DNA from 3 places in the Acerihabitans sp. genome. Region 2 is predicted to be linked to each of the others. Evidence: predicted binding sites of a transcription regulator. Region 2 holds the regulator's gene; each other region holds the start of a gene.

Region 1 (3,260 bases), on a different contig from region 2:
GCGCAGGTAAAGCCGCAAATCGTTGGCGGTCTGGTCATTGCGCGAACGGCCGGCGCGCAGCTTGCCGCCCAGTTCGCCCAGCCGCTCGGTCAGCATGCGTTCAATAAAGGTATGCACATCCTCATCATCGGCGCTGGGCTGGATACGTCCTAGTCGATGGTCCTCGGCCAATTGCGCGATGGCCGCCACCATCAGGGCGGTTTCCCGCGCGTCGAGCAGACCGGCGCGCTGGAGTTCGTAGGCATGGGCGCGGCAGCCTTCCAGGTCGTAGGCGGTGAGGGCAAAATAGGCGTCGGGACTGCGCGACAGCGCGCTAAGCGCGGCGGCGGGCCCGCTTTTAAACCGCGCCCCCCACAGACGTTCCACCGGATGTGACATGGCATGCTCCTTTCATGGCATGGATGTTGCAATCTTTCGATTCCCTGGTAGATGGCCAGGACGGGAAGGATTATCAACATCCGCCGATAATGGCGAAATAAGATAAATAAGGCGGTTAAATTGATAATGGAGAACGAGGGCGTGGGGGTAAATAGTTATTATGGAAAGTCCACTTTCCAAATTTGGAAACACGTCACCGGTCAAGAGTGATATTAATCAGCAGAATATTGGCGTTGCGGATTTAAAGCTTTTGCGGGTGTTCAAAACGGTAGTTGAGGCCGGAGGGTTTACCGCGGCTTGCAATGAATTGAATATCGGCCTGGCGGCGATAAGTAAACAGATATCCGATCTTGAGATCCGTTTCGGCATGAAACTCTGTACCCGTGGGCGCGAGGGTTTTTATCTGACCGAGCATGGCAAGGTGGCTTATCTGGCGTGCCTTGATTTGTTTTCATCGATAAATCAGTTTCGCGACACCTTAAATCATGCCCGCCATGAAATATTCGGCGAATTAAATATCGGCATTATCGATAATACCATCACCGACGCGCAATCGCCGGTGGTCGGGGCGCTAAGCGAGATACACCGCCAGGCGCCCAAGGTCAGCGTACGCCTCCATGCCACACAGCTCGAGGAAATCGAGCGCGGCGTTATCGACGGGCGTTTCACCTGTGGAATAATACCCGTCTATCAGGAAAAACCCGATTTTGATTATTTCTTTTTATATAATGAAATAGCGCATCTCTGCTGCTCCAGTCAGCACGAGCTTTTTTCCATTGCGCCCGAAGCCTTAACCAACGAGCGTATTGCCGGCGCCAGCCTGATCAGGCATTTTTACACCAATCATGGCCATCAAAATCCCGCACTGCAATTTTCCCCTTCAAACGCCGTGGCGGTACAGGTCGAAGCGGTTACCATGCTTATCCTCACCGGTAATTATGTCGGATTTCTGCCCGCGCATTATATCAGCCGTTATGTGCATGAAGGAAAAATAAAAGCGCTCAAGCCGGAAAGTATCCACGTGACCACGCCGTTTAATCTGGTGGTTAAACGAGGCGCGGCGTTAAATTCCGTGGTGAAATTATTCCGTGACGCGCTTAAGAATACCGCCGTCGTCCCGGCGGATCATTCCGGGGCAAAATAGCGCGCCCGTCCCATGGCGTTGCACCACCCCGGGGCAGCCCATCCCCGGTCCCACCGCCGGCGAGCAGCCCTGCTTGCGACCAATGCTTACAGAATCCTCCCGTTAATATTACAACCGTTAAATTTATTTACACATGTAAAGCTAATGAGTAGTATTCTCATTATCTTTTTTTGTTCACATCGTGACATCCAATAAAACAGTCTGGGCAAAAGCCGTGGCGAACCGGGAACAGTTCATTTAACTGACTGAATCGATGTGATAATAACAATCTTATGGAGAACGATAATGCAGTCAGTGCCAGGGGTAATAAAAACCGCCAATGGGCGCAGGGAAAATCCATCGGGCGGTGTATTTGCCTTATCCCTTATCGCCGTCTTGGTGACCTCATCTTTCAATCTGGCGCTGGCCGCGCCGCCCGCCGGCAAAAAATCGTCTGACGAAACCATGGTGGTCGATGCCCAGGCAAACGGCGAAGCCGGCACCGACCGGCAGGATTATAGTGTGCCGGTCACCAGGGCCGGGACAAAAATGCTCTTGGTGCCGCGTGATATCCCCCAGTCCGTCAGCATCATCAGCAAGCAGCGCATGCAGGATCAGGACCTGCAAACCGTAGGCGAAGCCCTGACCAATACCACGGGTATTAACGCCAATAACATTGACTCCGATCGTTCGACATACTATTCCCGCGGGTTTTTCATCAACAATTTTCTTTATGATGATATTCCCACCACCCTCAGCGATGTCTGGAACTTCGGCGACTCGGGTTCGGATACCGCCATTTACGATCGTATCGAGGTGGTGCGCGGCGCAACGGGGCTGTTGACCGGCTCGGGCAATCCCTCCGCCGCCGTCAATATGGTGCGTAAACACGCCGATAGCCGTGAATTCCAGGGCACTGTTTCAGGCACTTACGGTACCTGGGACAAGCAGCGCATGGTGGCGGACCTGTCCGCGCCGCTAACGGACTCCGGCAATGTGCGTGGGCGCGTTATTGCCGGTTACCAGGATAATGATACCTGGCTCGATCGCTATCATAACCGCAAAAAGTTTATTTATGGCGTAATCGACGCCGATCTGACCGAGTCCACGACCTTATCCCTGGGATACGACTATCAGGAAAGCGACACGTCGAACCCCACCTGGGGCGGGTTGCCGACCTGGTACAGCGACGGCAGCCGCACTCACTTCGACCGCAGCTTCAATCCGGCGCCTGACTGGAGCTACTCCAATCATGAGTCGAAAAAAGTGTTTGCCGATTTAACCCAGCGCTTTGATAACGGCTGGCAACTGCGGGTAAACGGCACCCATGCCGAAACCGATTTCGATTCCAAGCTGATGTATGCCGACGGTTTCCCGGATAAGGACACCGGCCAGGGCATTTCCGCCTACGGCGGCTGGAACAAGGGCAAACGCAAGCTGGATTCCGTCGATACCTATGCCACGGGCCCCTTTGAGCTGCTGGGCCGGCAGCATGAACTGGTGGCCGGCGCCAGCTACAGCAAACAGAACAATCATTTTTTCAATTCCCAGGCCACCATCACCGAGTCCGATATCGGCAATTATAACAACTGGAACGGCCATATCGCCGACGCGGACTGGAGCCCATGGGTTGATTATTCCAACGACACCATCCGGCAAAAATCGGTCTATACCGCGGCCCGTTTTTCCCTTGCCGATCCGCTGCACCTGATTGTCGGCGCGCGCTACACCGACTGGCGCGCCAACGGATCGACCGCCA
Region 2 (3,260 bases):
GCTTAAGGTACTTGGTAATGGAACTCGTTTTTTCCAGATTTTTATTCGCCAGCTCGATATCCTGCCGCGCCACCGAAACAAAAAAAGCATCAAGCAGGGTAAGTTGCAAAATACGGGCCGAGGCGTTCCTGCCTAATAACGGGGTTTCCGGCGCGGGTGAGCAAATATTAAAATCCGCCAACTGGGCAATGGGAGAATTGCTGCTATGGGTTATGCAAATAATTTTTGCCCCATTATCCTTGGCAATCGACACCACCCGCTTAAGATCGCTGGTACGGCCCGAATGCGACACCACCAGCGCCACGTCGCCCGGTTGCAACAGCGAGGCCGACATCATCATCAAGTGGGCGTCCAGGTAGGCATTGCAACGCAGGCCGATTTTCAGGAATTTATGCTGCACGTCCGCACAGATGGAGTTGGAACCGCCGACGCCGTACAGCTCGCGCTGGTTGGCGGCAAAAAAACATTGGGCCGCCTGCTGGATCACGTTGGCGTCGACAATCGCCTGGCCTTCGACAATGGTGCGCACGGTCAGGTTAAACACTTTATTGACCACATCTTCCGGACTGTCGGTAGGAGAAAGCTCGGCGGTGATATCATGATCGGCATGATCGAAATATTCGACGATGGCGCTGCGCAGCTGCCGAAAACCGCTGAAGCCCAAAATTTTCGATACCTTGACAATCATGGCCTCCGACAGGCCAAGGCTCAGGGCCACATCCTTGATACCCGATACGTCGGTCAGGTTGCCGGGGGATAAAAACCATTCCACGATGCGGCTTTCGTTTTCGGTCATGCCTTCCTGTTTGATACGAATATAAGGGGCAATGCCGATACCGTGCGGCATATCGTTTTGCAGGTCTGAATCATTCATCGGGTCTTTCTCGGGTGATTAACATTGCCTGTCACTATATCACCATGGCGAAAGTTTAAAATCTGCAGCGAACTTCACGTTTTATATAAATTTATAAATTAATGTTTTCTGTAAAATATCGGCGCGCCAAGGAACCAGACCAGTATTGCGACGGTGGCGCTGCATAATACTTATGTTAAACAATAAGATAGGTAGACTGATCTTTTTTGTTCAGCTTTATGGATGTTAGATAGGGGGGAGGGTCTGATTTGCCACTCAATTTTTTTGCTAAAAATAACAGTGAATAAAAGGACTGTATTTCAATCAATTACCTCGTATGGTGGTCCGCGGCGGCAAAAGGTGTGAACATTGGCTTTATTAATTTTTATATTCTGTGAAGTAAGGATGCGAAAAGGGCGGCCGGGCGATGGGCGGATTGGTGACGCTGGGCAAAGCCATGCCCGGTGAACCGAGGAAACCGGTGATGGATGGGGCGGGGGTTTATCGGATGGTATTGAAAGCTTGGGCATGATGAGAAAGCGGCGTGGACAGCAGCCGCTTTAAGAGAACCTGTAACGCCGCGGTTATTCCTTTACGCCGTTGAGCATATCGGCGTGGTCGTGCAGCGTTTCGTCTTCACGGCAATTGCCGGTTTCACAATGTCCGTAAAGATATAAACTATGATTGGTCAGCTTGATATTGTGTCTTTTGGCGATGTCACGCTGGCGCGCTTCAATGAACTCATCGCGGAATTCGATGACCTTGCCGCAATCCAGGCAAATCAGGTGGTCATGATGATACTGTTGCGTCAGTTCAAAAACCGATTTGCCGCCCTCAAAGTTATGGCGGGTGACGATACCGGCATCGTCAAACTGGTTTAGCACACGGTATACCGTGGCCAGGCCAATTTCCTCACCCATATCTATCAGCTTTTTGTACAAATCTTCCGCACTGACGTGATGGCATTCCGGATCTTGCAACACTTCCAGAATCTTCAGTCTGGGAAGGGTGACTTTCAGGCCGGCCTTCTTCAATGCAATATTATTGTCAGTCATGCGGGTTTAGTCCTGTTACTTTGATAATCTGATTGTAGGCTAGCTTAGCCTATAACATCGGTCGGCCCGAAAAATGTGACGCCGTCTCATTATAGGACTGCCTGTCCAAAATGAAAGCGGCGCGTTGTTAACAACTATAGCCCGTTTTGCGAAGCGAATTCTGCAACATTTGCTAAAAAGGGTGGAACCGCTGCGCTATTGTACCGCGTTGTGGATAAAAGTTAAAAACTTGTATCTATTAATTCGAAAGGATTTAGTTATCAGCAAGGTCGGGAATGCCGCCCCGGGGACGCGACGGCTTCCGACTCCCTTGCCGGGCATTGCCCATAACGGCAAAAATGCCGCGTGGCTTCAGCCGAGCTGCAGTTCCGCGCTGATTTGCCGTACCCAGCCGTCCACGCGTTCATTGGTCAGCTCGGGCTGGCGGTCTTCGTCAATGGCCAGGCCGATGAAGTGCTGGTCGTCCGCCAGCCCTTTGGAGGCTTCGAAATGATAGCCGGCGGTAGGCCAGTGACCGACCAGGGTGGCGCCGTTGGGTTCGATGATATCGCGGATGGTGCCCATGGCGTCGCAAAAATACTCGGCATAATCCTCCTGATCGCCACAACCAAACAACGCGACTTTTTTCCCTGAGAAATCAATTTCTTCCAGGGTCGGGAAAAAATCATCCCAATCACATTGCGCCTCGCCGTAATACCAGGTCGGGATGCCGAGCAGCAGGGTGTCGAACCGCGCCAGGTCTTCTTTACTGCTTTTGGCAATGTCATGAACTTCGGCAACATCCGCACCCAGTTGCTTCTGAATCATTTTGGCAATATTTTCGGTATTGCCGGTGTCACTGCCAAAAAAAATGCCTACAGTCGCCATGAGTTTGAAAACCTCTTAAATATTATGGATGTGTTCTATAACAATCAGTCATCTTCTGCGGCAATCATAGCAGACCCTCAACCGGGGAGAAACTCGCCAGCCGGGTTTTGTCGCAAATTTGCCCGGTACGCGGCCTGTGGCGGCCCACGCCATCGCGTCTTTCCGCGCCGGCGGCGCTATCCCCGCTGACCGTCCGCTCCTTGCTGCCGCTCCAGCTCGGCCAATAAAATAAGTTCAATCAGCTCGCTGCGCGACAGGTTTTGCCGGTAGGCCAGCTCATTGAGCGCGTCCACCGCGTCGGCATTAATTTTCAGCTCCACCCGGCGCAGGCCGCGCTTTTTATCCCGGCGCAACTGGTTGCGCTTGTTGATGCGCAACTGCTCATCGCGGGACAAGGGGTTGGTCTTTGGTCTTCCCGGACGTCGCTCATCAATAAATAAATCCAGGGTGGTGCGGTCCGTTTGTTCTTTTGCCATAGGTCATGA
Region 3 (3,260 bases), on a different contig from region 2:
CATCAGGCGGCTTAGCGCGCGCAGTAATGTCGATTTGCCGCAGGCGTTGGGGCCGATGATGACCGTCAGTTCTCCATCGGGAATGGTAATGGACAGATCGCGGGCGATGATTTTTTTATCATAGGCGAGCGTGAGGTGTTCCGCCCTCAGGCGGCCGGACGACCAATCAACAGCGTTCATCTTTTACGCGACTCCCGGATCAATAAACCGATTAAATAGATGCCGCCGATACTGACGGTCACCACCCCGACGGGAAGCTGGTAAGGCGTAAACAAACGCTGGGCGACCAGGTCGGCCGCCAGCAGCAGCAGCCCGCCGGTCATGGCCGCCAGGGGGATCAGCAGGGTTTGGCCGCCCGCCAGGCGGCGTGAAATCTGCGGCGCCACCAGGGCGATAAACGAAATGGGCCCGGCGGCGGCCGTGGCGGCGGCGGTCAGGACCACGCCCGCCAGCATCAAACCCAGGCGCGACTTTTCCACCGGCACGCCGAGCGCGCAGGCGGCGTCGTCGCCCATTTCCAGCAGGCGCATGCGCCGCGACATGGCCAGGGCCAGGGCCAAAGCCAGGGCAATCGGCACCGCCGCGGGCAGGCATTTCGCCCAGGACATGCCGTTAAGCGATCCGGCGCTCCACAGGCCGGCGGTCAGGGCGGATTCCAGCGAGGCGCTGATCACCAGCCAGGTGTTAAGCGATACCAGCAGGGCGCGCACGGCAATGCCGACGATGATAAGCCTGAAGGTTTGGATGCCGTTGCGCCAGGCCAGCAGGTAGACCACGCCGGCGGTCAGCAGACCGCCGGCGAGCGCCGCGCCGGTGATGCCCGCGCCGCTGCCGTTGAACAGCACAATGGCGATAAGCACAGCGCTGTACGCGCCGGTATTAAACCCCATCACATCCGGACTGCCGAGCGGGTTGCGCATTATCGATTGAAAAACCGCGCCGCTGGCGCCCATCGCCGCGCCGAGCAGTAACGCCATCGCCACTCTCGGCAGCCGCCATTGCGTGACGATAACCTGAACATTGTGCGCCGCCGCGCCGCGCAGGGCCTCCACCACCTGTTGGGCCGAGAGCGGCAGCGACCCGGCCCCGAGGCCGTAAATCGCCAGCCCAAGACAGGCCAGCAGCAATAGGGCGGCGGTTATCGACACCCTGGTCCGGGATTGCCGGTTCGCCATCATAAGCGGCTTAACATGCGGTGGCGGCGCACCAGCGCAATCAGCACCGGCGCGCCGAGCAGGGCGGTTATCACCGATACGCGCAGTTCGCCCGGAACAATCACCCGGCCGACCATATCGCTGCCCAGCAACAGCATCGGCGTCAGCACCAGCGTCCACGGCAGCAGCCAGCGGTGATCCGGACCGGCCAGCCGGCGCGCGATATGCGGCATCATCAGCCCGACAAACGCAATCGGCCCCGCCAGCGCCGTGGCCGCCCCGCATAACAGGGTAATGGCCGCCAGCCCCAACAACTGGGTCAGTCCCACCCGGGATCCCAGCGCGGTGGCCAGTTCGCCGCCCATGCTCAGCGTATTCAGCGCCCGCGACAGCCCAAGCGTCAGCGCGGTTCCCAGGACGATGGGCCAGATAACCGCTTTGACCGCCGCCATGCTGCGGATATCCAGCGACCCGGCCTGCCAGAAGCGCAGCTGGTCGTAAACCAGGGGGTTAAGCAATGAAATGCCGGAAGTCATGCCATCAAGCACCGCCGCCAGGGCCACGCCCGCCAGGGTCAAGCGAATAGGGTTCAGCCGCCCGCCGCCCACCGCGCCGATTAACGCCACCAGCAGGGCGGCGGCCAGCGCGCCGGCAAAGGCATACCAGAGATAATGATCGATGGAGGCGGCGCCAAAAAACGTAATGCCCAACACCACGGCGAATCCGGCGCCGGCGTTGACGCCGAGAATACCGGGGTCGGCCAGCGGGTTGCGCGTCAGCGTTTGCATCAGGACGCCGGACAGCCCAAGGGCGGCGCCCGCCAGCAGCCCGGCCAGCATGCGCGGCAGGCGGCTTTGCAGGATAATAACGCAATCCGGGCTACGGCAGGCGCCGGACAGCGCGGGCACGACCTGGCTGGCGGGAATGGTTTTGGCGCCGATAAACAAACTGGCCGCCATCAATAGCGCCAACAGCACACCCGTTAAAAGCAATCCGTAAAAATGGCGCATAAAGTACCAGAACAGAAATTGTATGATAATGATATTTATTATCGTTATTACTCGCAATAACTTATGATAGCATGACCGCCTCCCTTAAAGCAGCGTCCCATGGCGGCGATTTCCCCCGGGTAGTGAACACCTCATGCAAAAACCCTCTTTTATGCTCGATATCAGCCTGTTGAAAACCCATCCCGCGTTTCGGGCGGTATTCCTGGCGCGTTTTTTATCCATGCTGGCGCTCGGCATGCTGGCGGTGGCGGTGCCGGTGCAAATACAGGCCATGACCGGATCCACCTTCCAGGTGGGACTGGCGGTGACGCTGGCGGGCGGCGGCATGTTTACCGGCCTGCTGGCCGGCGGGGTCATGGCGGATCGCCGCGAGCGGCGCGGGCTTATCCTGTTTGCCCGCGCAACCTGCGGGGTGGGGTTTATCGGCCTGTGCGTTAACGCGCTGCTGCCGGTACCGTCGCTGTGGACGATTTACCTGCTGGCGGTATGGGATGGTTTTTTTGGCGCGGTGGGGGTGACGGCGCTGCTGGCCGCCACGCCGGCGCTGGTCGGGCGTGAAAACGTCATGCAGGCGGGCGCCATCAGCATGCTGACCGTACGTTTCGGCGCTATTTTATCACCGGCGTTGGCCGGGCTGGTTATCGCCGCCGGCGGCGTCGCCTGGAACTACGGGCTGGCGGCGTTCGGCACGCTGTTGACACTGCTGCCGCTGCTGCGCCTGCCCAGGCTGGCGCCGCCGTGCCAGCCCAATGAGCATCCGCTGCGCGCGCTGGCGGGAGGCCTGGCCTATCTGTCCGGGCATAAAACCATCGGTTTGGTGGCGCTTGTCGGCGCCCTGCTGACCATGACGAGCGCGGTGCGGGTGATTTATCCAGCGCTGGCGGCAAGCTGGCATATCAATGCCGCCCGGCTGGGGCTGATGTATGCGGCGGTGCCGCTGGGCGCGGCGATAGGCGCGTTTACCAGCGGCCGGCTCGCCGCCACGCCGCGACCGGGACTGATGCTGCTTACCACCGCCATTGCGGCATTTATTACCGCCGCGATGCTCGGCCTGATGCCGTATTACCCGTTGGCATTGCTGTGTTTGGCGGGATTT

Evidence for each region. The regulator Fur, encoded in region 2, represses iron uptake genes when iron is present. The targets are predictions, from matches to a motif close to ATAATAATGAGAACNACTATCAA.
Region 1: fhuE (ferric-rhodotorulic acid/ferric-coprogen receptor FhuE) is a predicted target of Fur. The motif match lies at 1,661-1,683, and genes of this name have one in related genera.
Region 3: fepD (Fe(3+)-siderophore ABC transporter permease) is a predicted target of Fur. The motif match lies at 2,187-2,209, and genes of this name have one in related genera.

What each region holds. Positions count from the first base shown of each region.
Region 1 is NZ_DASWOM010000093.1:58,561-61,820, forward strand. Features, by position in the region: gene argH (argininosuccinate lyase) at 1-378, opposite strand, end outside; gene VGC33_RS16145 (LysR family transcriptional regulator) at 539-1,522, shown strand; gene fhuE (ferric-rhodotorulic acid/ferric-coprogen receptor FhuE) at 1,808-3,260, shown strand, end outside.
Region 2 is NZ_DASWOM010000030.1:15,043-18,302, forward strand. Features, by position in the region: gene alsR (transcriptional repressor AlsR) at 1-874, opposite strand, end outside; gene fur (ferric iron uptake transcriptional regulator) at 1,438-1,908, opposite strand; gene fldA (flavodoxin FldA) at 2,260-2,775, opposite strand; gene ybfE (LexA regulated protein) at 2,952-3,251, opposite strand.
Region 3 is NZ_DASWOM010000111.1:62,956-66,215, forward strand. Features, by position in the region: gene VGC33_RS18765 (ATP-binding cassette domain-containing protein) at 1-180, opposite strand, end outside; gene fepG (iron-enterobactin ABC transporter permease) at 177-1,175, opposite strand; gene fepD (Fe(3+)-siderophore ABC transporter permease) at 1,175-2,164, opposite strand; gene entS (enterobactin transporter EntS) at 2,298-3,260, shown strand, end outside.